Regions from separate parts of the Micromonospora sp. S-DT3-3-22 genome, predicted to be linked through region 4. Evidence: riboswitches for the same ligand, from Rfam matches in the RefSeq annotation. Region 4 holds a riboswitch; each other region holds the start of a gene.
What was found. A riboswitch is a leader RNA that binds a small molecule or an ion and turns the genes downstream of it on or off. The one in region 4 is predicted to bind cobalamin.

Region 1 (7,275 bases), on a different contig from region 4:
TGTCCGCAGCTCGTCGGTCCGGCTGCCCCGCACGGTGCACAACCACGGCGAGGGCGGCTTCGCCGGGCTGCTCACCCAGATTGCCCGGCAGTCCGGCGTCTCCGGCTACCCGGGCGACGGCACCCAGCGCTGGCCGGCCGTGCACGCGGTCGACGCTGCCGTGCTGTTCCGGCTCGCCCTGGAGAACGCACCGGCAGGCACCGCCTGGCACGCGGTGGACGACGAGGGCGACGCGGTGCGGGACATCGCCGAGGTCATCGGGCGGCGACTCGGCCTGCCGGTGCGGCAGGTGCCCGAGGAGACGTTCGGCCCACTCGGCGAGATCTTCGCCGCCGACCAGCCGTCGTCGAGCGCACACACCCGGGCGACCCTCGGCTGGACGCCGACCCACCCGAAGCTGCTCGCCGACCTGGAGAACCTCCAGCCCTGACCGGTTGCCCTCCACCCGCGGCGCCGACGCCGGCTGCCCCTGGCCGGGCCGGCGCTGCTGGTGCCGGCTGGCCCGGCACTGACCACTCACCTGCTCGTCTGGCCCGCCCTGCCGACGCTTCCCGGCCACGCCGACGCGATCGTGCAGCCGGTGTCCCGGGCCGTCGAGTCCGCCGCCCGCCGGTCAGGTGTGCCGGCTCGTGGCGGCGACCATGTCGACGAGGGTGTCGGTGAGGTCTTCGGCGCAGACGCCTCCCCACTTCGGGTCGGCCAGCTGGCCACTGGCCTCCAGACCGGCGATCCCGTTCGCGCTGCTGATGAGCAGGGCCGCGTACCGGCGGGCGTCCTGCTCGCCCACCAGTTCGGCGACGACGGCCAGGAACTCGGTCTGGCTCCGCTGGGCGGCCCGGGCGAGTGCGGTGGGATCGCCGGGCGGGTTGCTGAACATGAGCTGGTAGAGGTGTGGCTGAACGCGGCCGACGTCGATGAGCGCGAGGAGACCGCCGCGGATCTTCTCGGCGGCGGACAGGCCCGGGTCGGCGCGGAGGGCCTGCATGCGGTCGCCGAGCGTGTCCCACGCCCGGGTCCCGACGGCGATCAGCAGGCTCTCCTTGTCGGGGAAGTGCCGGTAGGGCGCTCCGCGGGTCACTCCCGCGCGTGCTCCCACCGCGCGCAGCGTCACCGCGTCGAGGCCACCGGAATCGAGCAGCTCAGCGGCCGATTCGAGCAGCGCGCGGCGGGTGGCGGCGGCTGATTCGGCGCGGCTGGTCACGCGGACGATGCTAGTCCGCTGGTGACGACCAGGTCACTTCCTTCGGTTGACGTTGTCATCTCAATGGCGCAGACTAGAGAGATGACAACGTCAACTGAAACTCGGGAACTCGTGGTCGTGACCGGCGCCTCGACCGGCATGGGTGCGGCCACCGCGCGGGAACTGGCCCGCCGCGGCTTCCACGTCCTCGCCGGCGTACGACGCGACAGCGACGCCACGGCCCTGCGGGCCGACCGCATCGAGCCGGTGATCCTCGACATCACCGACCCCGACCACGTCGCCGCGCTCGCCGCCCGGGTCGGGCGGGACCCGCTGCCGCTGCGGGCGCTGGTCAACAACGCCGGCGTCCCCGGCGCCGGCCCGGTCGAGGTGATGCCGCTGCACGAATGGCGGCGCATCTTCGAGGTGAACCTCTTCGGCCACGTCGCCGTCACCCAGGCCCTGCTTCCCGCCCTGCTGCGCGGCAGGGGACGCGTCGTCAACATCAGCTCCCTCAACGGCAGGATCTCCATGGCCGGCTACGGGCCGTACGCCGCCAGCAAGTTCGCGATGGAGGCGATGAGCGACGCGTTGCGCAACGAACTGGCCCCCCACGGCGTGCAGGTGGTGGTGGTCGAGCCGGGCGGCGTCCAGACCGAGATGTCCCGCGTCGGCCTCGCCGCCCTCGGTCGCCTCGACGACACGATGACCCCCGAGCAGAACGAACGCTACGGCGCCCTGATGCAGGCGATACCCTCCCACGTGGCGGCGTTCACCAGGGCCGGGGTGACCTCCACCGTCGCCGCGAAACGGATCGCCGCGGCGGTGACCGACCGCAGGCCCCGCACCCGCTACACCATCGGCGCGACGGCTGCCTTCCTCATCCGGGCCTCCCGTATCCTCCCCGACCGGACGCTCGACCGGATGACGACCTCCGACCTGCGCAGGCACTACCCGACCGGGAACCGTCGCCGGACGACCGCCAGCCGGTGAACGCCGAGGCCGGCGTCAGCGGCCCACCGTCACCCGGCTGCCGGGCCGTATCCGGCGACCACCTCGGGCACGAGGTACGTGATCCACCGGTAGCATCGGCGGCGGCACGAACGTGCGAGGTGCCCCGCGTGGTGCGGGGAGAATCGGGAAGCCGGTGTGAATCCGGCACGGGCCCGCCGCGGTGACCGGGGAGCGACCGTCCAGGCGCGAGGAGCGCAGCCACTGGCCGTACGGCTGGGAAGGCGGACGGGTCGGCGTTGATCCGGGAGTCCGAAGACCGGCCTCGCGTCGACCGCCCACCCGTCCGGGGTGGGCCGAGCGCAGCGGGAGCCTGCCTGTGGAACTCTACGACGCCATCCACCGCCGCCGGGACGTCCGGGCCGAGTTCACCGGGGAGCCGGTGCCGGCCGGCACCCTGCACCGGATTCTCGACGCCGCGCACGCCGCGCCCAGCGTCGGCTACTCGCAGCCGTGGGATTTCGTCCTGGTCCGGGACCCTGCCGTCCGCCGCCGGTTCCACCGGCACGTGCAGGCCGAGCGGGCGACGTTCGCCGCCACCCTGGACGGTGCCGCGGCCGACCGGTTCGCGCGCATCAAGATCGACGGGGTGCTGGAGTCGACGCTGTCGGTCGTCGTCACGTACGACCCGCGGCGCGGGGGCCCGGCGGTGCTCGGGCGGCACGCCATCGCCGACGCGGGCCTCTACTCCGTCTGCCTGGCCATCCAGAACCTCTGGCTCGCCGCCACCGCCGAGGGGCTGGGCGTCGGGTGGGTGTCCTTCTACCGGGAGTCGTTCCTCGCCGAACTGCTGGGCGTGCCGGCCGGCATCCGGCCGGTGGCCTGGCTCTGCGTCGGGCCGGTCACCCACCTGGCGGCCGTGCCCGACCTGGAACGGCGCGGGTGGCGGCGACGCCGGCCCCTCGCCGAGGCGGTGCACCACGACCGCTGGCTACGACGGGTGCCTGACCGACCGAACAGCTAATTCGGGTACGTCGATGCAACAGTTAGGCTGACGTCGCGCTCAGTCGTTACCCGGCTACGTTGGGAGGAGTTCCATGCGTACCACCGTCACGGCCCTGGCTACATCCGCGCTTGCCGCCCTGGGCCTCGTGGCCGCCGGGGCCACGCCGGCCCTCGCCGCCGCACCGGCGCCCTTCTGCGAGTCCGGCGCTTCGCAGTTCTACTGCGACGGCAGCAGCACCGGCACGACGACCTGGAGCATCACCTGGTACTCCGGCAGTGTCGGCACCTTCACGACCGCCGGGTCGACCCTCTTCGCCGCCTGCCCGGCCAGCAACCTCGGCCACCCCGTGCGGGCCAGCTACAGCTACGTCGACGGCGGCACCACCCAGTACAGCGGCACCACCCAGTTCATCTGCCGCAGCGGCCCCTGGCAGTAGAGCCGTCCCACGTCCGGTGTACGCGTCACCCACGCGTGCGCCGGACCGGCTCGTGCTCCGGCCGCAGCTACTCCGCGCCTGCCGGACCCTCATGCTCGCCATGATCACCGCACGGTGCTGGAATGGGGCCCGATGACAGCCGAGCCGGTCCGCGAGGGGAGGTACGCGCGCATCGAGCGGGAGCGGCGGTTCCTGCTGGCCGGACCGCCGCTGCCGGCATCGGTCACCGCCAGCCGTCGCATCACCGACCGGTACCTGACAGGCACCCGGCTGCGCCTCAGGCGTGCCGAAAGCCCCGCCGACGGATCCCGCGAGTGCAAGCTCACCCAGAAGGTGCCCGCCGCGCGGCCGGGCCACATCCAGGGACTCATCACGAACGTCTACCTGTCCCCGGCCGAGTACGAACTGCTCGCCCGCCTGCCCGCCGCGACGCTGTCCAAGACCCGTCTGAGCGTCCCGCCGCTGGGCATCGACATCTTCGATCCGCCCCTGCACGGTCTGATCCTGGCGGAGGCCGAGTTCACCTCCGACGCGGCGGCACGCTCGTTCCTCCCACCCCCGCAGATCGTCGCCGAGGTCACCGACGACCTCCGGTTCACCGGTGGCTCACTCGTCCATGCCCACCGCGAGGACCTGCTCGGCTGGCTCGCCGACTACGGCATCACGCCAGCCCCTACCACCCCGTGGACCGCCTGAACCCCCTCGACCACCGGCACCGACGACTGCGCAGGTGGTTAATCCGCAGACGGTCCCGTGGGCGGTCGACGGCCGCAATCCGACCGGACGTCGGTCACCGCCGGCTACCGCGCCGAGCGCGGCGGCTACCGCGCCGACTCGGCTCGGTCGGGGAGTGGGGCGAGTCGAGGTGGTAGTTTTCCGCCCCTGTGCTGGGACAGTCGAGAAAGGACGTTCGGGTGACTGACGACCACTCCGGGGCCGGGTCCGCCGTCGAGGTGCCACGGCGACGACGTCGGTGGGTCATCCCGTCGGTGGTGGCCCTCGTGGTGCTCGCCCTGGGTGGCGGTGGTGCGGTGGCGTACCGGCAGCTCGCTGACCGGGAGGATGAGGATCCGGGGGTGACGGCCTGCCGGTCGGCCGGGTTCGTGGTGCGGGCCGCGCAGGGCGAGGTCACCCCTGATGACGAGGTGCGGCGGGTGGGGGAGTTGTTCCAGCGTTCCGCGCACGAGGATCTGCGGTCCGCGGGGGTCTTCGCGGTGGGCACGGTGCAGCGGGCGCAACGGGCGCAGGATCCGCGCGATGCGCCGGAGACGGTGAAGTTGCGGCAGGTCAACCTCGCCGCCGCAGTCCCCAGGTTGATCGCTGCCTGTGCGGAGCACCAGGTCACCGTCAAGGGATAGCCGTGGACGTCGGCGTCGCTGCGGCCTGACGTACGGTCGCGGCGACGCCCGGACCCGACGGGCGGCATCCGGACAGGGTCGGACCCGCTCGTGCCGGACTCACCCTTCCGGGGCGACCTGACCGTTCGAGGTGGGCAGCCCTTCCATCTCGGTCCGCAAGGTCGCTAGTGCGGTGTCGATGATGTCGGCGAGCCGGCGACCGTCGTCGGTGTCGAGCCATGCGGCGACGGACACGTACATCAGGGTTCCCGCCGTCTCGGCGAGCAGGTCGGCCCGCAGCGGGTCGAGGCCGCCGGCGCGGAAGCCGTCCCGCATCACCTGGGCCAGCATCGCGCGCTTGTGCTGGTCGCGTTCGCGCAGCCCCGGGTCGGACGCCACGATGGCGCGCCGCTGCCGCAGGTCGTCCTTGCGGCCTTCGAAGTACGTCTCGGCGAGCGTGCGCAGGCCCGCGACGATGAACGCCAGCGGTTCGTCGGCGGGCGCCGTGGCCATGATCTGCTTGGCGAAGGCGCCGATCTCGGCCTCGTCCGCGAAGAGCACCTCGCGCTTGTCGGCGAAGTGCCGGAAGAACGTGCGCGTCGTCAGGCCGGCCCGCGCGGTGATCGCCGGCACCGTGGTCGCGGCGAAGCCCTGCTCGGCGAAGAGTTCGAGCGCCGCCTGCCGCAGCCGCTCGCGGGCATCCGGTCGCCACCTTGCCATGATCCGAGTGTAGCCGTGATGACATCGCGTGTCGTCGCCGGTATGGTGATGACACGGCGTGTCGTCACTGGGGCGGATGCCGCACCAGGGCGGAGCTGTGCCATGACCGACGTGTGGATCCTCGGCGGCACCGGCCGCAGCGGGCGCGCTATCGCGGCCGAACTGCGCCGACGGAACATCGAGCCGGTGCTGGTCGGCCGGGACGCCGAACGGCTCAAGGCCGCCGCCGGCGGGCTGCCGACGATGGTGGCCGGTTCGGTCCGCGAGACCGTGGCCGCGATCCGCCGGGAACGGCCGGCCGTGGTGGTCAACACCGTCGGACCGTTCATCGAGACGGCCCTGCCCCTGCTGGACGCGTGCCTCCCGACCGGCCACTACCTCGACCTCGCCAACGATCTGGCCTCGGTGTCGGCGGTCCTCGGCCGGCACGGCGAGTTGACGGCAGCGGGGCGCACGGCCGTCACGGGAGCCGGGTTCGGCGTGACCGCCACCGAGAGCGTCGTGGTGAAGCTCTGCCAGGGGCGGCCGACACCCCGGCGGGTCCGGGTCGACATGGTGCCCTCGTTGGCCACCGAGGACGGCGTGGTCGGCGACGCCCTGGCCGCGACGATCGTGGAGGGCATCCCCGGAGTCGAGGGCGGTGGGCGGTTCCAGGGCCGCCGGTACCGCGACGGACGACTCACCCCCGCCCCGCTCGCCGGCGACCCGATGAAACTGGTCCTTCCCGACGGGTCCACGGTGACCACCGCCGGCATGCCGCTCGGCGAGCTGATGGCCGCCCAGCGGGCCAGCGGCGCAGCGGACGTGCTCGCCGCATCGAGCGAGGCCCCGTCCTCCCCGGTGATGCGCGCGGTGCTGCCCGTGGCGACCGCCCTGCTCGCGATCGGCCCGGTGCGCGCCCTCCTGCGGCGACGGCTCGCCACGGTACCGACCAGGGCCCGCCCGAAGCCCCGCGAGCACTCCTGGGGCCACGCCGTCGTGGAATGGCCGGACGGCAGCATCCGCGAGGGCTGGCTGCGGGTCGGCGAGGCCCAGTCCTGGACGGCGACGGTGCCCGCCGAGGTGGTCCGGCGGCTGCTGGACGGTCAGGGGAAGCCGGGCGCGTACACGCCGGCGGCGCTGTTCGGGTCGACCCTCGCCGAGGCGTGCGGCGGCGCGTACCAGGTGCGGTGAACCACTGACGGGTCCCCGTGACCGGGCCAGCCGCCGGTCGCGAGCCGCCGACTCGTCGTGCACGGTCCGACGAGACCGCTCGTCCCGTGTCTGGTTTCATCCGGCGTCGTACTGGCACCGGAGGCGGTCGGTCGTGAGGATGGGGGTGTGAGTTCACCGAAGCCCCTCACCGGCCCCGGGTCCGGGCCGCAGCCGACCGTGGGTGGGCGGGTGGACCCGGCGGGCGGGGAGTCCGGCTTCCCATCACCGCGTCCCGGCGGGTCTGCTCCGGATCGCCGCTATCTGCTCGACAACGCGCGGGTGGAGGCTGGCGAGCGGTTCACCTGGTTGGCTGAGCTGTTCGACGGTGTCACCATGGGGCACGTCGACCGGCTCGGAATACGGGCGGGCTGGCGCTGCTGGGAGGTCGGCGCCGGTGGCCCCGGCATCCCGCAGGCGCTGGCGGCGGCCGTCGGCCCCTCCGGTCACGTGC
Region 2 (7,275 bases), on a different contig from region 4:
CGGGCACCTGCCCAGACCCTCGATCGGATGGTGCGGCGGTCGAGCGGTCCCGACATGCTGCCTCCTCAGACGCAACTTCTGGTGGCAAGATAGGCGACATCCATCAACCGAAATAGATGGCCGGGTGAACAGCGCATCCCCCGAATTGATCACCCACGGTGATCGGGTCATCTACCGGCAGAAACGGTGGGCGGCCCCGCCGGAGGTGTCAGCTATAGGACAGTTGATTGTGTAGTCCGATCACGGGCAAAAGTGGGCAGGTCAGGGCTCTGCCGATTGATGAGGGATGGTCAGCACTGGCACCGTATGTGGCATGAGCGGTCGACGTGTCGGCTCGGAGGGGATATAGGGCATGGCAGAGCGACACTCACGCCGGTCCGCACGGTCGAGCGGGAACAGCGACCGGCCGGTGAGCAGGCCGCCGGACCTGGTTGCCGCCGAGTACGTGCTGGGCCGCATGGTCGTCGAGCGGATGCCCTGGTACGCGGCGGACTGGCTCGCCGACGGGCACGACGGGCCGGCCCTGCGGGAACTTGCCGGGCTCGACGGCACCGACACCCGACTGATCGGCGAGCTGCTCCCCGCCGCCCTCGACGAGATGGGCGTACGCGTTCCGTCCGCGGCGGAGGCCGCGGACACCTGGCTGGCCACGCTGGCGCAACGGCTGGTCGACGGTGCGATCGACGAACGCACCGTCAGCGAGCGTGTTTCCGCCTTCGTCTGCGAGCGTGGGGATCTCGACGAGATCCGACACAGTCCGTTCACGGACCTGCACGTGCTCGCCGACGAGTGGGATCAGGACGGGGAACGTGGCAACCGGGAACTGGCGAATTCGGTCCGTCTGCTGTGCCGTGACCACCTGTCCCGCGTGCCGGCCTCGCCGGGGGGTGACCTCACGAGCCTCGCCCACGGCAGCGCAGCACAGCGCACGGCCGGCCTTCGCCGGCTGCTCAACGCCTGGGATTTCATCGGCGTCCACGACCCGCGGGCGAACGTCGACGAGTACGACTGCCTGATCGCACCGCTGCTGTCGAGGCTGTCCGCCGGTGCCGGCGCGGGAGATCTCAGCGGGTACCTGGCGGCTGAGATCCGCGGCCACTTCGGGATGACCGTCGGCGACGTCGAGACCCGCGCCTTCGCGCGGCGTCTGCTGGCCTGGTGGGGCGCCGGGTAGAAGGTGGCCGGTCGACGTGGCGTGACGTGTCCCGCCGATCCAGCGGTGCGACAACGCCGCCTCGTCGCCGCATATCCCAGTGCCGATAATTGCGTCGGCACATGGGGTCACCGATGCCGTCCCTGCCGCTCGATCCGGTTTCCGACAGTACGAGCTTCGCCGACCGCTCCCGCCCGGCCCGGCATTTATCAGCGCCAAAGCGTAACGTGATGAATGACTCGTTGCGTACGTGTGACCGGCCCGGATCGAAGGAGTCCGCACCATGCCCGAGCAGTACTCGCGGCGCTCCTTTCTCAGCGGGGTGCTGACCTGCGGCGCAGTGAGCGCTTCGGCGGTCTACCTGCTGCCGGGCGGACACCGCCCGCCACCGGTGGAGCTTCGACTCGCCACCGGGGCCGACCCCACCGGGGCACGGAAGCTGCTGATGGACATGTGGAACCAGGCCAACCCCGATACCCCGGCCCGGTTCACCGACGAGGTCGAGGGTGGATCAGGCGATGAACGCACGAGGCTGTTGACGGCGGCCCGCAATGGCAGTGCCGACATCCTCAACCTGGACGTCGTCGACATCCCCGAGTTCGCCGCGCAGAAGCTGATCACCCCGATCCGGTTGACCGACCCGAACTTCCTGACGTCGGTGAGGGATCTCCACCAGGTCGACGACACCCCGAACAGCTACTGGGCCGCGCCGCTCAACACCGATGTCGGCATGCTGTTCTGGCGCGACCCCGGGACCGAGCAGCCCGATGTGGTGAACTTGTCGACGGTCCTCGGCACCCTTGCCGACAAGGGCTCGTTCGTCGGCCAACTGCGCCCCAACTCGTCCAACTACAACGAGGGTTTCCTGGTCAACATCCTGGAGCACGCGCTGTCGGTGAACACTGACCTGCTCAGCGCGACCGGTGAGATCCTGTTCGAGCTGAAACCCTGGCAGAGAGCGCTGCAACCGTTGCAGGCGGCCATCGTGGCCGGGAAGGTCAATCGCTCCAGCGACGAGAACGCCAGCCTGGACACGTTCGTGGAGGGCCGGCCGACGTTCATGCGCAACTGGCCGGTGAAGTACCGCGAACTCCAGCAGCGTAAGGACCCTGACCTGCTGGCCGGGAAGATCAAGGTGTACCCGCTGACGTCCGGGGTGCTCGGCGGCCAGAGCCTCGCCATGGCGCGTGCCTGTCCCCACCCCGACCAGGCCCTCCGGTTCATCAACTTCATGACCGGCACCGCAGCCCAGAAGGTCCTCGCCGGGCACGGCTTCGCCCCGACCCTGGCCGAGGCCTACAACGACAGGAACCTCCAGGCGGTCATCCCGCACCTGGAAGCACTACGTGGTGCGGTGGAGAATGCCCGGCCCCGGCCGATGCACCCGGGATACCGCGCGTTCGCCGAGGTCTTCGTCGACCACGTCGCCCGGATGCTCCGCGGTGAGTCCGACCTGACCTCGGAGTTCATCGCCGCCATGAAGGCGGCGCTCGCATGACCGGAGACCGGGTGGAGGAGGGTCCGTGAAGGTCGAGCCGTGGCAGGTGCCGATCCTGGTGATGGCCGGGATCATCCTGGCGGAGTTGGTGATCAGGGTGATTCCGCGCCGTTGGACGGCACACCTGGCCAGGCAGCAGGTCCGCACGGTGGCGCTCGGCGGGCTGGCGGTCCTGGTCATCGTCGTCGGGGTGTTGGCGCTCGGCCCGGACCTGGCCGACCAGATCGCCAGTGTGGCGGCAGCCGTCGCCGGGCTGGTCGCGCTCTGGCTGACCTACCGGTCGTACCAGTTGCAGACCGCCGCGAGTCCGGACGCCGCGGCCGGCCCGGCGCGGGACACCGCGGAGCCGGAGGCCGCGGGCGGCACCACCGGTCAGCCGCCCGGTCGGTGAACGGCTGTCGTGTCGGCAGTTACCGGAGGGACGCGCCAGCGGCGCTGTTGGCAGGCCGTGTCGTGCTTCGGCAGGTGCCCGTGCACCAGGTACGCGGTGACGATGTCCGTCAGGCAGGCGGTGGCCTGGCCGCTGAGGAGCGGCACTCCTAAAGCGTCCTAGGACATCGGGGTGGCGGGGTGCTGCGGGTCCTGGTCAGGTCGAGGTGTCGCCACGGTGAGCGGCTTCCCCGAAGCCCTCGGCGGGACTGCCGGCCCCCCTGCACGTTGCCGCTCCGGTCACCCGGTGCGGTGCCCGACGCAGCCGCTGATCGGGCGGGCGGTCAGGAGGAGCAGGTGTTGAGCATGGTCTGTAGGGCGGACTTCTCCGACGATTGCAGCCGTAGGCCCCAGGTGTACTTCACGGTGATCCACATTTTGCTGTAGGTGCACCGGTAGGCCGACAGGGGCGGCTGCCATGTTGACGGGTCCTGGTCGCTCTTGGACTGGTTGACGTTGTCGGTCACCGCGATCAGTTGCGGGCCGGACAGGTCGTTGGCGAAGCTCTGCCGGCGGCTGGTCGTCCAGGAACTCGCCCCGGAGCGCCACGCCTCGGCCAGGGGGACCACGTGGTCGATGTCGACGTCGGACGCGGCGGTCCAGGTCGCCCCGTCGTACGGGCTGTACCAGCGGCCCGATGTGGCCTGGCAGGAGGAGTTGACCACGACCGACGTGCCGTCGCGTTTGAGGATCTGCTCGCGGGTGTCGCAGCTGCCGCTGATGGTGATCCAGTGCGGGAACAGGTCCCGGGAGTAGCCGCTGGTGGAACCCTCGGCGGCGACGGTGAGGGCATTGAGCTGCGCCTGCGCGGTCGCCTTCGACGGGATCCCCGACGGCGTCGCCGACGCCGTCCCCCCGATGCCCGCCGAGAGGGCCGCGCCGACGAGCATGGCTAGTGCCAAGGTCACGGCACGCACCCGGGGCCGGGCCGGCCCGGACGTCTTCGTGGTCGGTCCTGACATGCCACGCCTCCCGGTCACCATCGACGACAGATGCAATCATCATCCTCGATGGAAGGTGACAGCAGGATGGCATCCGCGTGAAGATCCGCCCGGAGGGCCCGACCTGAGTCGGGAGTCACTCGGCGTCGGGCCGACTTCCCGGGCGTCGCCCCGAACCCGCTCCTGAGCAGTGATGCACGGAAGCGCAATGCGGAACTGCGTACTGGACGGCAAACCGAACGCCCCTGTCCCAGCAGAGTCGAACTCCTGACCTTCTGATCCGCACCCCGGGCCGAGGCATCGTCGTGGTGCCCGTAGGATCGCGGGCGGTGCTGGTTCGTCTCTCCCGTGCGCGGGTGAGACGTCGTAAGAGGGAACCCGGTGGAAGACCGGGACTGCCCCGCAGCGGTGAGTGGGAACGACCGCCGTCAACGAAGCACTGGACCGCAAGGTCTGGGAAGCGACGGCCAGTAGGTCTGGGTACGACGCCCACGAGTCCGAAGACCTGCCAGCGCTGCGCGTGCCGCCGGTGCGCGCCGTCGGCGGCCTCTCGGGAGGGCCAGGGCGGAATGCCGGTTACGCCGTGGCGTATCCGTCTTCCTCTCGGGTGGTCGTCGGACACCGCGAGGGAAGGACCATCTGTGACCACCTCATTCGGGCAGAGCACCGTGCTCGGCTATCCCCGTATCGGCGCCCACCGCGAGTGGAAGAAGGCCGTCGAGGCGTACTGGGCCGGCACGCTGGACGCCACCGAGTTGGAGGCCGTGGCCGTCGGGCTGCGGGCCGAGGTGTGGCGGACGCTGCGCGACGCCCGCCTCGATGCGATCCCGTCCAACACGTTCTCCTACTACGACCACGTGCTCGACACCGCCGTCGCGGTGGGGGCGGTCCCCCGCCGGTTCGCCCGGCTCGGCCTCGGTCGACTCGACACCTACTTCGCCATGGCCCGTGGTGTCGATGCCGCACCAGCGCTGGAACTCACCAAGTGGTTCGACACCAACTACCACTACCTGGTGCCGGAGATCGAGCCCGACACCGTGTTCGCGGCGGATCCGACGAAGGCGCTGAGCGAGTACGCGCAGGCACGTGACCTGGGCATCGCCACCCGACCGGTGCTGGTGGGGCCGGCCACCTTCCTGTTGCTGGCCAAGGGCGACAATCCGTTCGCCCGGCTCGACGACCTGGTCGACACGTACGCCCGGATCCTCACCACCCTGGCCGACGCGGGCGTGGCCTGGGTCCAACTGGACGAACCCGCCTACGTCGCCGACCGCACCACGGCCGAGATCGACGGCCTGCGGCACGCCTACCGACGTCTCGGGGAACTGCCACACCGTCCCCGGATCTTCGTCGCCACCTACTTCGGTGACCTCGGCGACGCCCTGCCGGCCCTGCTGGACACCCCGGTCGAGGCGATCGGCCTGGACCTGGTCGCCGGCCCGGGCAACCTGCACCGGCTCGCCGCCGCCGGTCCCCTGCGCGGCACGACCGTCGTCGCCGGCCTGGTCGACGGGCGCAACATCTGGCGCACGGATCTGCGGGCGGCCGTCGCCGCCGGTGCCACGGTCGCCGGACTGGCCGACCACGTGGCGGTGTCCACCTCCTGTTCGCTGCTACACGTGCCGGTCGATCTGTCGGCCGAGACCCACCTCGACCCGGAGTTGTCCGCGCGGCTCGCGTTCGCCCGGCAGAAGGTCGACGAGGTGGTCCTGCTCGGGCGGGCGCTACGCGACGGCACCACCAGCCTGCCCGCCCCGCTGCCGCCCACCCCGCCGGCGTGGCGGCACGACGACGTGCGCGGCCGGTTGGCGGCGTTGCGCCCTGCCGACCGGCACCGTGGCGACTACGCCGGGCGGGCCGCCCGCCAGCAGGAACGGCTGGCGCTACCGGACCTGCCGACCACCACGATCGGTTCGTTCCCGCAGACCGCCGAGCTGCGCCGGGCCCGCGCCGCGCACCGCGCCGGCACTCTCGACGACGCCGGCTACACGCAGCGGATACGCGCCGAGGTGGAGCAGGTCATCCGGTTGCAGGAACGGCTGGGCCTGGACGTGCTGGTGCACGGTGAGCCGGAACGCAACGACATGGTCCAGTACTTCGGCGAACAACTCGACGGTTTCGCCGCCACCACGCACGGCTGGGTGCAGTCCTACGGGTCCCGTTGCGTCCGCCCGCCGATCATCCACGGCGACGTGGCCCGCCGGGCACCGATGACCGTCGCGTGGTCCACCTACGCCCAGTCGCTGACCGACCGTCCGGTCAAGGGCATGCTCACCGGCCCGGTCACCATCCTGGCCTGGTCGTTCGTCCGCACCGACCAGCCCCTGGCCGACACCGCCGACCAGGTGGCACTCGCGCTGCGCGACGAGTGCCGCGATCTGGAGGCCGCCGGCATCCGGATCATCCAGGTCGACGAGCCTGCCCTGCGGGAGACCCTGCCGCTGCGTCGGGCCGACCAGAAGGCGTACCTGGACTGGGCGGTCGGCGCGTTCCGCCTCGCCACCGGCGGCGTCGCGGACGACACCCAGATCCACACCCACCTGTGCTACAGCGAGTTCGGTGAGGTGATCACCGCCATCGACGCGCTCGACGCCGACGTCACCAGCATCGAGGCGTCGCGTTCGAAGATGGAGATCCTCGACGACCTTGCCGCGATCGGCTACCGCCGGGGCGTCGGCCCCGGGGTGTGGGACATCCACTCGCCCCGCATCCCACCCCACCACGAGGTGGTCGACGCGCTCCGTCGGGCCGTTGCGGCCGTGCCCGCCCGACGGCTGTGGGTCAACCCGGACTGCGGCCTGAAGACCCGCACTTATCCCGAGGTCGAGGCGTCCCTCCGACACCTCGTCGCCGCTGCAGCCGAGGTCCGCGGGAGCTGATCGGACTGTTCCGGGCGGACCTGCGGGATCCGCCCGGAACAGCGCGTCGAGTAGACCGGCCTCTCCGGTCCGCCGGCAAGATCGAGCGGCTCGGGAGATCATCGGAGTGCGTGGCGCGGTGTCGGTCCGGAAACGGTCGACGGTTGTCAGGTCCGTTGGGTGTCTGTCAGGTCCCTGATCCGTCTGTCGGCGTCACGCCGGGCCGCGCAGCAGCTCTGCGTGGCGTCGAGGATCTGCCGGATGTCGCTGAGCAGTTTGTTCAGGGCGTCTACCCGGCCCGCTCGGCTGGTTCCTCGATGATGCCCGCAGTCGCGGCACCGGAGGATGACCGATGGGGCCCTTGCGCTGGTGACGCTTGCACCGGAGTCTCCTTCT
Region 3 (7,275 bases), on a different contig from region 4:
CGCCTGCGCGGCGGCTACCCTGGTCGGCCCGCCGGCCGCCCAGGCCGGGCCGGGCTGCCCGGCCGGAGCGATCATGAACGTGGTCGCCCACCAGGACGACGACCTGCTCTTCCTCAGCCCGGACCTGCTGCACGACGTGCAGACCAACCGTTGCGTCCGCACGGTCTTCGTCACGGCGGGCGACGCCGGCCGGGACAGCGCCTACTGGACCGGCCGGGAGACCGGGGCGCGGGCGGCGTACGCCCAGATGGCCGGGGTCGCCGACACCTGGACCCAGGCGGACGCCGGGATCAGCGGGCACCCGATCCCGATCTTCACCCTCACCGCCAAGCCCACCGTGTCGCTGGCCTTCCTCCGGCTCCCGGACGGATACCCCGGCGGCACCGGCCATCCGAACACCGGTTCGCAATGCCTGCAGAAGCTCTGGCTCAACGACATCTCGTCGATCACGTCGCTGGGCGCCGGCGCGTCCAGCTACAGCCGCTCCGGCCTGATCACCACCCTGGCCGGGCTGATGGCCGCCTACCAGCCGACCGCCGTCAACACCCAGGACCACGCCGGTGGGTTCGGCGACGGTGACCACAGCGACCACCACGCCGCAGCCTACTTCGCCCAAGCCGCCGAGCAGGCGTACGTCGGTTCGCCGACGTTCACCGGCTACCACGACTACAAGATCAAGAACTATCCGGCGAACCTGGGGTCGACCGACGTCGCCGCCAAGTCCGCGGCCTTCTTCGCCTACGGCCAGTACGACGACGGGGCCTGCACCAGCCTGCCCACCTGCGCCGGCTACGACTACCCGTACTTCCTCCAGCGGCAGTACAAGGTCCTCGGCCCCAACCTGGCCCGGACGGCCACCGTCACCGCGACCAGCCAGGACACCGGCAGCGGGCAGACGGCGGCCAAGGCCGTCGACGGGGTGATCGCCGGCTGGCCCGACGACCCGACCCGGGAGTGGGCGACCGTCTACGGCGGCGTCGGCACCCAGCTCACCCTGAGCTGGCCGGGCCCGCGCACCATCCGCCGGGTCGTCCTCTACGACCGGCCCAACCCCAACGACCAGATCACCGGCGGCACCCTGCTGTTCAGCGACGGCACCTCCACGGCCGTCGGCGCCCTGGACAACAGCGGCGGCCCGACGGAGATCATTCTCCCGGCGGCGAAGACGGTGACCAGCGTCAAGCTCACCGTCACCGGGGTCGGCGGCGGCACCGTCAACGTCGGCCTCGCCGAGATCGAGGTGTTCGGCAACGCCGGCCCCTGACCGACGGCCAGGCCCGGCCCGGTGGTCGCACGCCCCACCGGACCGGGCCCCGGCCACGCCGGTCAGAAGTCGTCGTCGAAGGTGACGCTGCCGCTGACCCCCACCTGGTACGCCGACACCCGCCGCTCGAAGAAGTTCGACAGCTCCTGCACGTCCTGCAGATCCATGAACGCGAACGGGTTCTGCGCCCCGTAGCGCGGCGCGATGCCGAGCTGGGCGAGCCGCCGGTCGGCGACGTGCTCCAGGTAGGCCCGCATGTCCTTAAGTGACAGCCCGGACACGCCCTGGTCGAGCAGGTCCTCGGCGAACTGCACCTCGCACTCGACGGCCTCGGCGAGCATCTCGGTCACCTGACGTTCCAGCTCGGCGTCGAACAGGTCCGGCTCCTCCCGCCGGGCGGTCTCCACCACGTCGAAGGCGAACGCCATGTGCATCGACTCGTCGCGGAACACCCAGTTGGTGCCCGACGCCAACCCGTTGAGCAGGCCCCGGGACCGCAGGAAGTAGACGTAGGCGAAGGCCCCGTAGAAGAACAGCCCCTCGATGCAGGCGGCGAAGCAGATCAGGTTGAGCAGGAACGCCCGCCGGTCCGCGCGGGTACGCAGCTCCCGCAGTTCGAATACCGAGTCGATCCAGCGGAAGCAGAACTCGGCCTTGCGCCGGATCGACGGGATGTTCTCGATGGCGGCGAACGCGGCGAACCGTTCCTGCTCGTCGGGCACGTACGTGTCGAGCAGGTTCAGGTAGAACTGCACGTGCACGGCTTCCTCGAACAGCTGCCGCGACAGGTAGAGCCGGCCCTCCGGTGAGTTGACGTGCTGGTAGAGGTTGAGCACCAGGTTGTTGGCGACGATCGTGTCACCGGTGGCGAAGAACGCCACCAGCCGGGACACCAGGTGCCGTTCGGCCGGCGAGAGCCGCTCCAGATCGGCCAGGTCGGAGTGCAGGTCGACCTCCTCCACCGTCCAGGTGTTGCGGATGGCGTCCCGGAACCGGTCGAAGAAGTGCGGGTAGCGCATCGGCCGCAGGGTGAGGTCCATGCCGGGGTCGAGCAGCAGCTGCCGCCCGGCGGTGCGGGGTTCGTCGACGGTGGTCACTGGCACGCCTCGCAGCTCTCGGGGTTCTCCAGGGAGCAGGCGAGCGCCTCGGCGTCGGCCGCGACGACCGGGGCGACGGTGACGGTGGCCTGCTGGATCCGGGTCGCCGGACGCGACCGCAGGTAGTAGGTGGTCTTCAGCCCGGACTTCCAGGCGTGCAGGTACATCGAGGACAGCTTGCCGATGGTAGGCGCGCTGAGGAACAGGTTCAGCGACTGCGACTGGTCGATGTACGGCGCCCGCGCGGCGGCCAGGTCGATCAGCGCCCGCTGCGGCAGCTCCCACGCGGTACGGAACAGCTCCCGCACCTCGGCGGGCAGGTCGACGATCCCCTGCACCGAACCCTCGGCCCGCTTGATCTGGTCGCGGATCTCCGACGTCCACAGCCCGCGCGCCTTCAGCTCCCGCACCAGGTACGTGTTGATCTGGAGGAACTCCCCGGACATGGTCTCCCGCTTGAACAGGTTGGACACCTGCGGCTCGATGCACTCGTAGCAGCCGGCGATCGACGCGATCGTGGCGGTCGGGGCGATCGCCACCAGCAGCGAGTTGCGCAGGCCGTGCGCCGCGATCCGGGTGCGCAGCGCGACCCACCGGTCGACCTGGGTGGGTTCGACCCCCCACAGGTCCGGGTGCAGGTCACCCCGGGCGGCCCGGGTCTCGGCGTACGCCGGGTGCGCGCCGAACCGTTCGGCGAGACCGGTCGACGTCTCCAGGGCGGTCAGGAAGATCTCCTCCTGGACCCGGGTGGACAACTCCCGGGCCCCGGCCGAGTCGAACGGCAGCCGCAGCGCGAACAACGCGTCCTGAAGCCCCATCAGCCCCAGCCCGACGGGCCGCCAGCGCGGGTTCGACACCGCCGCCTGCTCGGCCGGGTAGTAGTTGATGTCGATCACCCGGTCCAGGAACACCACCGCCGTGCGGACCGTCCCGCGCAGCTTGTCCCAGTCGACGCCGTCGTCGGTGAGGTGCGCGCCCAGGTTGACCGACCCGAGGTTGCACACCGCCGTCTCGGTGTCGCTGTTGACCTCCAGGATCTCGGTGCACAGGTTGGACAGGTGGATCGTGTTGCCCGGCACGCCGGTCTGGTTGGACAGCCGGTTCGCCGGGTCCTTGAACGTCATCCACCCGTTGCCGGTCTGCGCCAGGGTGCGCATCATCCGCCCGTACAGGTCCCGGGCCCGCACCGTGCGGACCGCCTTCTTCTCGGCGACCCGGTACGCGGCGTCGAACTCCTCGCCGTACAGGTCGGGCAGCTCCGGGGCGTCCGACGGGTCGATCAGCGACCACTCGCCGTCGGCCTCGACCCGGCGCATGAACTCGTCGGGGATCCAGTTGGCCAGGTTGAGGTTGTGGGTACGCCGGGCCTCCTCGCCGGTGTTGTCCCGCAGCTCCAGGAACTCCTCGATGTCCGGATGCCAGGGTTCCAGGTAGACGCAGGCCGCCCCCTTGCGCCGACCGCCCTGGTTGACCGCCGCCACCCCGGCGTCGAGGGTCTTCAGGAACGGCACGATCCCGTTCGACCTGCCGTTGGTGCCCCGGATCAGCGCGCCCCGGCCGCGCACCCGCGTGAAGGAGATGCCGATGCCGCCGGAGAACTTCGACAGCTTCGCCACCTGGTGGTAGCGCTCGTAGATCGAGTCCAGTTCGTCGCGCGGCGAGTCGACCAGGAAACACGACGACATCTGGGTGTGCCGGGTGCCCGAGTTGAACAACGTCGGGGAACTCGGCAGGTAGGCCAGCGACGACATCAGCCGGTAGAACCCGACCGCCTCGTCGGGCGTGCTGGACAGCCCGCAGGCCACCCGCAGCAGCCAGTACTGCGGCGTCTCCACCACCAGCCGCGACTGCGGGTGCCGCAGCAGGTAACGGTCGGCCACCGTACGCAGCCCGAAGTACTCGAACCGCAGGTCACCGGCCGGGTCGACGGCGTCGTCGAGCTGCCGGGCGTGCCGGGTAACGAACGCGGCGGTGTCGTCGGCGATCAGGCCGAGGCCGTGGGCGTACCGGATGGACTCGCTGAACGAGGTCACCTCCTGCCCGCGTACCTCCTTCTCCACGTACGCGGCCAACAACCGTGCTGCCAGCCGGGAGTACTGCGGTTCCGTGCCGATCAGCTCCGCCGCCGTCTGGATCGACAACTTGTCCAGCTCGGCGGTGGTCGCCCCGTCGTAGAGGCCGCTGATCGTCCTGGTGGCCACCCGCAGCGGGTCGACCTCGTCCAGGTCGGCGGCCCATCGGGCGACGGCCGTGACGATCCGGTTGACGTCCACCGGCTCGGTGTCGCCGTCGCGCTTGCGTACCCGCATCGCCGGCCGGCGTGGCCCCGCGCCGTCGACATCGGACGGTAGGCTCTCCGCTACGTTCGTCATGACCTCTCCTCGCTGTCACCGATGGCCATCGGACGCGGGAGAACGCCAACGGGCGCGGCACGGCGGCCGTCCCGGGTGCTGGCGTCGGTCGTCCCGCGCGACCTCCGACCGCCGCGCGCAGCAGCGCACGGCGCACTGGCAGGTCTTCGGACTCGCGGGCGTGACCGGGTCCGGTCGCCTACTGGCCGTCGCTTCCCAGACCTTACGGTCCAGTGCTCGATGACGGCGGTCGTTCCCACTTACCGCTGCGGGGCAGTCCCGGATTCCCACCGGGTTCCCTGTTGCCTCGACCGGACCACCGGGCCCGGTCGAACCAGCTGCGTGGCACACCATATATGGCGTGGATGGGGGAGAGGCAACACTAGATGTCGCGTCGGCGTGTCGGATAACTCTCATCCGACCGGCCGGTTGCCCGCAGTGACGCCAGCAGCCGCAGCGCGTCGGCGTCGGCGCTGCCCGGCTCGGCGGTGAAGACCAGCATGACCGGGCCGGGGTTGCCGGGCAGCGGGTAGGTGTCCCAGTCCAGGACGATGTCACCGACCTCGGGGACCTGGAAGGTCTTGGTGCCGTTGACCGATCCGCGCACGTCGTGCCGGGACCACAGCCGCCGGAACTCGGCGCTGCGGATGCTCAGCTCGCCGACGACGGCGGTGGCCCGGGGGTGGGTGGGGTCGGTGGCGACGGCGGCGCGCATCATGCCGATGTAGTCCATGGCCTGCCGCTCCCAGGCCGCGCAGCGCCGGGCACCGGTCGCCGCCTCGTCGAACATCAGCAGCAGCATGTTGAGCCGGTCCGGCGGGTAGCCCGCCGGGTCGCCGAGCAGCGCCACCGCCCACGTGTTCCAGGCGAGCAGGTCCAGGTGGCGGCCGAGCACCACCGCCGGGGTGTCCATCACCCGCAGCAGCCGCCGGGTGCTCTCCGGCACCCGCTCCGGGCCGTGGTCGACCCGGGCGGGCAGCGGCCGGCGGGCGGCACGGGCCAGGGTGAACAGGTGCCGGCGTTCCGCGTCGTCGAGGCCGAGCGCGGCGGCGAGCCCGTCCAGCACGTCGTCGGACGGGCGTACCTCCCGGCCCTGCTCCATCCGCTGGTAGTAGTCGGTGCTCAACCCGGCCAGCAGCGCCAGCTCCTCGCGGCGCAGCCCGGTGACCCGGCGTCGCCCGCCCGGCTCCAGGCCGACGTCGCGGGGGTGCAGCCGGCCGCGCCGGGCGCGCAGGAAGTCACCGAGTTCACGGGCGTACGGGTGGGTCATGTCGCCAGTGTGGCGCGGCCCGGACCGGCGCGGGTAGGTCTGCGGGACCTAGGCAACCGGGTACGACCGGTCCCGCCCGGCCGGCCCCTAGCGTCGGCGGTCCCACCCGACCGTCAGGGAGCAGCAGATGACCTGGACCGCCGACCACATCCCCGACCAGCACGGCCGCACCGCCGTCGTGACCGGCGCGAACTCCGGCCTCGGCCTGGTCACCGCCACCGCCCTGGCCCGCCGGGGCGCGCGGGTCGTGCTCGCCGTGCGCGACACCGCCGCCGGCCGGCAGGCCGCCCGTCACATCGGCGGCGACGCCGAGGTACGCGAACTGGACCTCGCCTCCCTCGCCTCGGTACGGGAATTCGCCGCCTCGCTGGCCGCCGACCGTCCGGTGCTCGACCTGCTGGTCAACAACGCCGGTGCGGTGCTGCTCGGCCCGCGCCGGACCAGCGTCGACGGCCACGAGCTGCACCTCGCCACCAACCTGCTGGGGCACTTCGCGCTGACCGGTCTGCTGCTGGGCAATCTGGGTGCGGCGCGGGCGGCCCGGGTGGTCAGCCTCAGCTCGATCACCCACCGCAGCGCGCACCTGGACTTCACCGACCTGATGGGGGAGCGCGGCTACCGGGGTGCCGGCGCGTACGGCCGGTCCAAGCTCGCCACCACCGTCTTCGGCATCGAACTGGACCGCCGGCTGCGCGCCACCGGATCGCCGGTGCTCAGCGTGCTGGCCCATCCCGGTGTCACCCGCACCAACCTGACCCCCCGGGCCTGGTCCCACCAGGGCCGGCGCGGCCGGGTGATCGCCCGGCTCGGCCTGCTGGCCACCCAACCGGTCGAGCAGGGTGCGCTGCCCCAACTGCGCGCCGCCACCGACCCGCAGGTCCACGGCGGCCAGTTCTTCGGCCCGGCCCGGTTCTTCCAGACCCGGGGGCCGGTCACCGAGGTGCGGGCCAGCCGGGAGGCCACCGACCCCGCCGTCGGCCGGCGGCTGTGGACGGCGGCCGAGGAACTGACCGGCGTCCGCTATCTCTGACGCAGGGCCGCACTAGCATGGCTGCGGTCGGTGACGGCGGTGGAGACGAGGCGACATGGGATGGCTCGGGCGGGTGCTGGGCGGCGGGGGCCGGCAGGTCCAGGACGATCCGGTCCGGCAGGCGGCGCTGTCGGCCGAGGTACGGCAGCGCTTCGGCGCGCACCTGGCCGTCCGCCCGGCCGAGCAGGTGGCGGCGATGGTCCGGCTGCTCGACGACGGCGACGGCCTGGCGGTGGCGGCCTCGATCGTCGGTGAGTTCGCCG
Region 4 (7,275 bases):
CGGGTCAGCGTCGTCGCGGTGATCGGCTACACGTCGTTCCTGGCCAGCCCGCCGCTGCTCGGCCTGCTCGGCGACCATGTCGGCATCCTGCACGCCCTGCTGGTGGTGCCGGTGCTGCTGATCCCCACCCTGGCGCTGGTGCCGGCGACCCGTCCGCCGGCCGGCACCGGCCCGCAGCACCCCGTCGGCCCGGTACAGGAAAACTAACAGTCGTCGGCCCCCGCCGGTATCGGGTGCGCGGCCGTTCCCCGGGGCCGCCGCCGCTGGCTAGGGTCGCCGCATGCCGACCGAGATCACCGCCGCAGCGGCGGGCCGCTGGACCCTGGGCGACCGCACCGTGCACCGGATGGGCTTCGGCTCAATGCGGATCACCGCCCACCCCGACCGGGAACGGGCGCTGCGCGTCCTGCGCCGGGCCGTCGAGCTGGGGGTCGACCACATCGACACCGCCGCGTTCTACGTCTCACCCGGCGGCACCCTGAAGGTCGGCACCGGCCCCGCCCGGTACGCCACCGAGCTGATCCGCGCCGCGCTCGCCCCGTACCCGGAGGGGTTGGTCGTCGCCACCAAGGTCGGCTTCCGGGCCGACCCGGCCACCGGGATGCACGAGGAGGCCGGCCCGGCGCAGCTGCGCGCCCAGGTGGAGGAGAACCTGCGCCGGCTCGGCCGCGACCACCTCGACCTGGTCAACCTGCGGATCGTCAAACGCCCCGCGCCCGACTCCGTGGCGGAACGCTTCGGCGCGCTGGCCGAACTGCGCGACGCCGGCCTGATCCGGCACCTGGGCCTGTCCAACGTCCGCCTCGACCACCTCGACGAGGCGCAGCGCATCGCCCCGGTGGTCTGCGTGCAGAACAACTACGCCCTGGACAACCGCGGCGACCAGGACGCCCTGCTCCGTGAGTGCGGTGCCCGGGGCATCGCCTACGTGCCGTTCTTCGCGCTTGCCGGGGCCAACCGGGAGGGCGGGGCCCGCACCGACCACGGTGCGGCGGTACGCGCCGTCGCCCGTGCCCACGACGCCACCCCGCAGCAGGTCCGCCTCGCCTGGACGCTGCACCAGGGCCCGCACGTGCTGGCCATCCCCGGCACCGGCGACCCGGCCCACCTGGCCGAGAACGTCGCCGCCGGGACGCTGCGGCTCACCCCCGACGAGCTGGCTGCCCTCGACCGGGCGTGAACAGGCCGCTCAGCCGGCTGTCACCGGGTTCGCAGCGCCCTTCCAGGTGGGGATGCTCCACTGGAGGGACGCCGAGGAGAGGAACGGGCAGATGGGCTGGTTCAGCCGACGGCCCCGGGCTGACGAGGGCATCCCGACCAAGCTCGACCGGGAGGCCACCCGGGACGACCTGACCGCGTTGGCGGACTTCGTGGCCGCCCACCGGGGGGTGGAGTTCTATCTCGAACCCGAGACGACCGCCACCGACACCACCGTGGTGGCGATCGCGCACGACGGGGAGTGGATCCGCCGCCGCACCGGCTCCCCGCGTACGGCGGCGAAGCTGGCCCACCGGCACGCGGTGCCCCTGTACGAGGCGGCGAAGACCGGATACCCGGAGCGGATGCGGGCCTGGAACCGGGCCCATCCCGAGCGCCGCCTCCGCTGATCCCCCCCCAGCGGCGCGTGGGGTACGGCGGAGGCCGTGGGGTGCTGCCCCGGGGTGGGGTGGCTGCGGTGGCGGCTGCGCGCGCCGGGCCGCCGGCCGCCCCGGGGCGGGGGTAGGTCGACGCGGGCCCTTTCGAGCTGATGACGGTGACGGATCGGGGCCGGCCGGGCGGGGACGACCCGGACCGCCCGGCCGGGGCGACCGCAGTGTCGGGCCGGGGCGACCCCAGTGTCGGGCCGGGGCGACCGCAGTGTCGGGCCGGGGTGACCCCAGTGTCGGGCCGGGGCGACCGCAGTGTCGGGCCGGGGTGACCCCAGTGTCGGGGCGGCGCGGCCCGGCGGCACCGGGCCGGGGCAGCCCTGCGGCGTCGGGTAGGTGGCCGACGCTGCCGGCCTGGCCACCGTCCGGTCAGGCCTGACCACGCCGGCCCCGAGTCGGTGACGTCATCAGCTCGACAGCGTGTGACAGAGGTATCCCGACCGCCCGTGGCCGGCCAGCCACCGGCAACGGGCCGTCCGGCAACGGGCGGCCTGGGGGACGACCCGCCCGGGGACGGCACACCCGGGTCGGCTCCGCGGCGGTCGGTGGGCGGGACGGGACCGTCGGCGGGCACCTGAGGAGGGCCCGGCGTGTCCGACGCAGGGCGGTTCGGGTCGGCCGTCGGGACGGGGCGGGCCGATCCGTGGGATGCGGGGAGCGGGTGCCGACCCCGCTGGACGACGAGAGCCGCCGCCGGCCTGGCCACGGGGGTCGATCGGTGCCGCCGTGGGGGCGGTGGCCGCCGTTGACCTCGGGGTGAGGAGTGTGGCAGCATTCGCGGCCTGACGGCAGTGAAGGAAGTCGGTGCGATTCCGACGCGGTCCCGCCACTGTCACCGGGGAGCGATCCCCCCTCGTGGGTCACGACCGTGCGTGCACGGTTGGAAGGCCGGGGGTGAGCATCGATCCGGAAGCCAGGATACTTCGGCCGTCGGAGAACCCCAGGGCGTGGACACCCGAGGAGGACCCGATGACGCGCAGCGTCACTGCCGACCCGATGACGGTCGGTGATTCCCGCAGCACCGTCGAGCCCGCGCCGCCGCGTGCTCCCACCCCTCCCACCGCCGCCGGTCGTCGCCGGGGCGGTCGGCCTGCCACGTACCGCTGACGGCCGGTCCGGGTGCCCCGTCGTCGGCGGGGCGCGTCGGACCTCCGCCGCCGCTGACCGGCGTCCCTCCCGCCCCGCTCGGCCCGGCCCTGCGGCCGAGCCGGACGTCACTCTCCGGAGCTGCACGTGCGCATCCTGCTGCTGTCCACCGCCGACACCGATCTGCTCGCCGCCCGCACCAGCGCCGCCGACTACCGCCTCGCCAACCCCACCCGGGTCGACGTGGCCGCCGTACCGGCCCTGCTCGACGGGGTCGACCTGGCCGTCGTACGGCTGCTCGGCGGGCGGCAGGCGTGGCCGGACGGCCTCGCGGCGGTGCTCGGCTCCGGCGTCCCCACGATCGTGCTCGGCGGCGAGGCGGTGCCCGACGCGGAGCTGATGGCGGCCTCCACGGTGGCCTCCGGGGTGGCCACCGAAGCGCTGTCCTACCTGGTGGAGGGGGGCGCGGAGAACCTCGCCCAGCTCGCCCGGTTCCTCTCCGACACGGTCCTGCTCACCGGTGAGGGCTTCGACCCGCCCACCCCCACCCCGCCGTACGGCATCCTCGACCACCGCCGCCCGACCGCCCCGGGCGACCCCGCCGACCCGGCCGATCCGGCGGCCGGGACGGACGGGCTGCGGGGGGACGGCGGGCGGCCGACGGTGGGGATCGTGTTCTACCGGGCGCACGCGTTGGCCGGCAACACCGACTTCGTGCGGACCCTGGCCGACGCGGTCGACGCGGCCGGCGGCGAGCCGCTGCCGATCTTCTGCGGCTCGCTGCGCGGGCTCACCCCCGGCGACGGGCCGCTGGACCTCTTCGCCCGCTGCGACGCGCTCGTCGTGACCGTCCTCGCCGCCGGGGGGACGGTCGCCGCCGACGCCTCCGGCGGAGGCGACGAGGACGCCTGGGACGTCGGCGCGCTCGCCGCCCTCGACGTTCCGGTGATCCAGGCGCTCTGCCTGACCAGCACCCGGGAACAGTGGGCGGCCAGCGACGCCGGGCTGTCCCCGCTGGACGCGGCGATGCAGGTGGCCATCCCCGAGTTCGACGGCCGGATCGTCACCGTGCCGTTCTCGTTCAAACGGATCGACGCCGACGGGCTGTCGGTCTACGCCGCCGACGCCGAGCGGGCCGCCCGGGTCGCCGGGATCGCCGTCCGGCAGGCCCGGCTGCGGCACCTGCCCAACGCCGACAAGCGGGTGGCGATCGTGCTCAGCTCCTACCCGACGAAGCACTCCCGGGTCGGCAACGCCGTCGGCCTGGACACCCCCGCCTCGGCTGTCCGCCTGCTCGCCGCCCTCGCCGAAGCCGGATACCACCTCGGCGACGCGCCACCACCCACCGACGGGGACGCGCTGATCCACGCGTTGATCGCCGCCGGGGGCCACGACGTCGAATGGCTCACCCCGGAACAGTTGGCCGCCGCCGAGGCCCGGGTGCCGGGGGAGACCTACCGGCGTTGGTTCGACCAGGTGCCGGTCGACCTGCGGGACCGGATGCGGGAACACTGGGGTGAGCCACCCGGCCAGCTCTACACCGACGACGGTGACATCGTCCTGGCCGGGCTGCGGTTCGGCAACGTCACCCTGCTGATCCAGCCGCCGCGCGGCTTCGGCGAGAACCCGATCGCCATCTACCACGACCCCGACCTGCCGCCCAGCCACCACTACCTGGCCGCCTACCGGTGGCTGGCCGCGCCGGTCGCCGACGGCGGCTTCGGCGCGGACGCGGTGGTGCACCTCGGCAAGCACGGCACCCTGGAGTGGCTGCCCGGCAAGGGCCTCGGCCTGGCCGCCGACTGCGCCCCCGACGCCGTCCTCGGTGACCTGCCGCTGGTCTACCCGTTCATCGTCAACGATCCCGGCGAGGGCACCCAGGCCAAGCGGCGGGCGCACGCCGTCGTGGTCGACCACCTGGTGCCCCCGATGGCCCGCGCCGAGACCTACGGCGAGCTGGCGAAACTCGAACAACTGCTGGACGAGTACGCCACCGTGCAGGCGCTCGACCCGGCGAAGGTGCCGGTGGTCCGGGGGCAGATCTGGGAACTGGTGCGCGCCGCCGAACTCCACCACGACCTGCACACCGAGGCGATGCCCGCCGCCGACGACTTCGACGACTTCGTGCTGCACCTCGACGGCTACCTGTGCGAGGTCAAGGACGTGCAGATCCGCGACGGGCTGCACGTCCTGGCCGGGGTGCCCACCGGTGAGGCCCGGGTCAACCTCGTCCTGGCCGTGCTGCGCGCCCCGCAGGTGTGGGGCGGCAGCCGTGCCCTGCCCGGCCTGCGGCAGGCCCTCGCCGCCGGCTACGGCCTGGACGAGCAGGCGCTGCTCGCCGAGCCCGGGGCACGGGTGGCGGTGCCGGCGGCGCTGACCGACGTGGTCGACGGGCCGGCGGTCACCGCCGCCGACGCGGTGGACCTGATCGAGGGGCTGGCCCGGCGGCTCGTCCTCGGCATGGAGACCCTCGGCTGGGACGCCGACCGGGCCGACCCGGTGGTCACCGAGGTGACCGGCGGGGCCTGCCCCGACGCCGTCGAGGTGCTGCGGTTCGCCGCCCGCGAGGTGGTGCCCCGGCTGGACCGCACCACCGACGAGATCACCCACACCCTCGGCGCGCTCGCCGGCCGGTTCGTGCCGCCCGGACCGTCCGGGTCGCCCACCCGGGGCCTGGTCAACGTGCTGCCCACCGGCCGCAACTTCTACTCCGTCGACCCGAAGGCGATCCCCAGCCGCAACGCCTGGGACGTCGGGGTCGCGCTGGCCGACTCGCTGCTCGCCCGCTACCTCGCCGACACCGGGGAGTATCCGCGGTCGGTCGGGCTGACGGTGTGGGGCACCAGCGCCATGCGTACCCAGGGCGACGACATCGCCGAGGTGCTGGCCCTGCTCGGCTGCCGGCCGGTGTGGGACGACCGGTCGCGGCGGGTCACCGGCGTCGAGGTGGTGCCGGTGGCCGAACTGGGCCGGCCCCGGGTCGACGTCACGGTCCGTATCTCCGGCTTCTTCCGGGACGCGTTCCCGCACGTCGTCGCCCTTCTCGACGACGCGGTACGGCTGGTCGCCGCCCTCGACGAGCCGGCCGGGGACAACTACCTGCGCGCGCACGTGGCCGCCGACCTCGCCACACACGGCGACGAGCGGCGGGCCACCGCCCGGATCTTCGGCTCGAAACCCGGGGCGTACGGGGCGGGGCTGCTGCCGCTGATCGACGCCCGCAACTGGCGCACCGACGCCGACCTGGCCGAGGTGTACGCCGTCTGGGGCGGCTACGCCTACGGCCGGGGCCTGGACGGGCGGGAGGCTCGGGCCGACATGGAACGCTCCTTCGCCCGGATCGCGGTGGCGGCGAAGAACCAGGACACCCGTGAGCACGACATCGTCGACTCCGACGACTACTTCCAGTACCACGGCGGGATGGTGGCGATGGTGCGGCACCTCACCGGGGCCGCCCCGGCCGCGTACGTGGGCGACTCGGCGATGCCGCACGACGTGCGCACCCGCACCCTCGGTGAGGAGACCCGGCGGGTGTTCCGGGCCCGGGTGGTCAACCCGAAGTGGATCGCGGCGATGCGCCGGCACGGCTACAAGGGTGCGTTCGAGCTGGCCGCCACCGTGGACTACCTGTTCGGCTACGACGCCACCGCCGGGGTCGTCGACGACTGGATGTACGAGCGCCTCGCCGAGGCGTACCTGTTCGACGGGCAGACCCGGGAGTTCCTGGAGCGGTCCAACCCGTGGGCGTTGCGCGGCATCACCGAACGGCTCCTGGAGGCCGCCGAACGTGGCCTGTGGGCCGCCCCCGAGCCCAGCACCCTGGACCGCCTCCGGGAGACGTACCTGGCCACCGAGGGCGACCTGGAGGAACGACAGTGACACCCCCGACCACAGTGGGCGGCTACCCCTTCTCGGCGGTGCTCGGGATGGACGACATGCGGCTGGCGCTGCTGCTCAACGCGGTCAGTCCGGCGATCGGCGGGGTGCTGGTGCGGGGCGAGAAGGGCACCGCCAAGTCCACCGCCGTCCGGGCGCTGGCCGCGCTGCTCCCGCCGGTGGACCGGGTCGCCGGGTGCCGGTTCGGCTGTGACCCGGCCGCCCCCGACCCGACCTGCCCGGACGGCCCGCACCCGGATGCCGCCGGGCACGACGACCCGGCCGCCGCGCCGGTCGAGCGCCGCCCGGCCCGGCTGGTGGAGCTGCCGGTCGGGGCCGCCGAGGACCGGGTGGTCGGCTCGCTCGACCTGGAGAAGGCCCTCGCCGAGGGGGTACGCGCCTTCGAGCCGGGCCTGCTCGCCGCCGCCCACCGGGGGGTGCTCTACGTCGACGAGGTGAACCTGCTCCACGACCACCTGGTCGACCTGCTCCTGGACGCCGCCGCGATGGGCCGCTGCCACGTCGAGCGGGAGGGGGTTTCGGTCAGTCACGCCGCCCGGTTCCTGCTGGTGGGCACGATGAACCCGGAGGAGGGTGAGCTGCGCCCGCAGCTGCTCGACCGGTTCGGGCTGACCGTCGAGGTGGCGGCCAGCCGCGATCCGGTGGT

Region 1: another riboswitch for cobalamin. It lies ahead of bluB (5,6-dimethylbenzimidazole synthase); the one in region 4 lies ahead of cobN (cobaltochelatase subunit CobN).
Region 2: another riboswitch for cobalamin. It lies ahead of metE (5-methyltetrahydropteroyltriglutamate--homocysteine S-methyltransferase); the one in region 4 lies ahead of cobN (cobaltochelatase subunit CobN).
Region 3: another riboswitch for cobalamin. It lies ahead of H1A17_RS11130 (ribonucleoside-diphosphate reductase subunit alpha); the one in region 4 lies ahead of cobN (cobaltochelatase subunit CobN).

What each region holds. Positions count from the first base shown of each region.
Region 1 is NZ_JACGMO010000012.1:14,570-21,844, forward strand. It holds gene H1A17_RS05260 (NAD-dependent epimerase/dehydratase family protein) at 1-430, shown strand, start outside; gene H1A17_RS05265 (TetR/AcrR family transcriptional regulator) at 614-1,201, opposite strand; gene H1A17_RS05270 (SDR family oxidoreductase) at 1,283-2,173, shown strand; cobalamin riboswitch at 2,274-2,474, shown strand; gene bluB (5,6-dimethylbenzimidazole synthase) at 2,511-3,155, shown strand; gene H1A17_RS05280 (hypothetical protein) at 3,229-3,573, shown strand; gene H1A17_RS05285 (hypothetical protein) at 3,706-4,269, shown strand; gene H1A17_RS05290 (hypothetical protein) at 4,488-4,931, shown strand; gene H1A17_RS05295 (TetR/AcrR family transcriptional regulator) at 5,031-5,630, opposite strand; gene H1A17_RS05300 (hypothetical protein) at 5,733-6,803, shown strand; gene H1A17_RS05305 (methyltransferase) at 6,951-7,275, shown strand, end outside.
Region 2 is NZ_JACGMO010000129.1:14,616-21,890, forward strand. It holds gene H1A17_RS28130 (pre-peptidase C-terminal domain-containing protein) at 1-56, opposite strand, end outside; gene H1A17_RS28135 (hypothetical protein) at 410-1,174, shown strand; gene H1A17_RS28140 (extracellular solute-binding protein) at 1,437-2,651, shown strand; gene H1A17_RS28145 (hypothetical protein) at 2,677-3,042, shown strand; gene H1A17_RS28150 (HNH endonuclease family protein) at 3,365-3,970, opposite strand; cobalamin riboswitch at 4,338-4,549, shown strand; gene metE (5-methyltetrahydropteroyltriglutamate--homocysteine S-methyltransferase) at 4,663-6,900, shown strand.
Region 3 is NZ_JACGMO010000028.1:34,326-41,600, forward strand. It holds gene H1A17_RS11120 (PIG-L family deacetylase) at 1-1,264, shown strand, start outside; gene H1A17_RS11125 (ribonucleotide-diphosphate reductase subunit beta) at 1,327-2,304, opposite strand; gene H1A17_RS11130 (ribonucleoside-diphosphate reductase subunit alpha) at 2,358-4,733, opposite strand; cobalamin riboswitch at 4,853-5,066, opposite strand; gene H1A17_RS11135 (helix-turn-helix transcriptional regulator) at 5,095-5,982, opposite strand; gene H1A17_RS11140 (oxidoreductase) at 6,110-7,012, shown strand; gene H1A17_RS11145 (hypothetical protein) at 7,068-7,275, shown strand, end outside.
Region 4 is NZ_JACGMO010000133.1:12,959-20,233, forward strand. It holds gene H1A17_RS28525 (MFS transporter) at 1-207, shown strand, start outside; gene H1A17_RS28530 (aldo/keto reductase) at 281-1,180, shown strand; gene H1A17_RS28535 (hypothetical protein) at 1,272-1,607, shown strand; cobalamin riboswitch at 2,441-2,570, shown strand; gene cobN (cobaltochelatase subunit CobN) at 2,880-6,611, shown strand; partial or broken gene H1A17_RS28545 (ATP-binding protein) at 6,659-7,275, shown strand, end outside.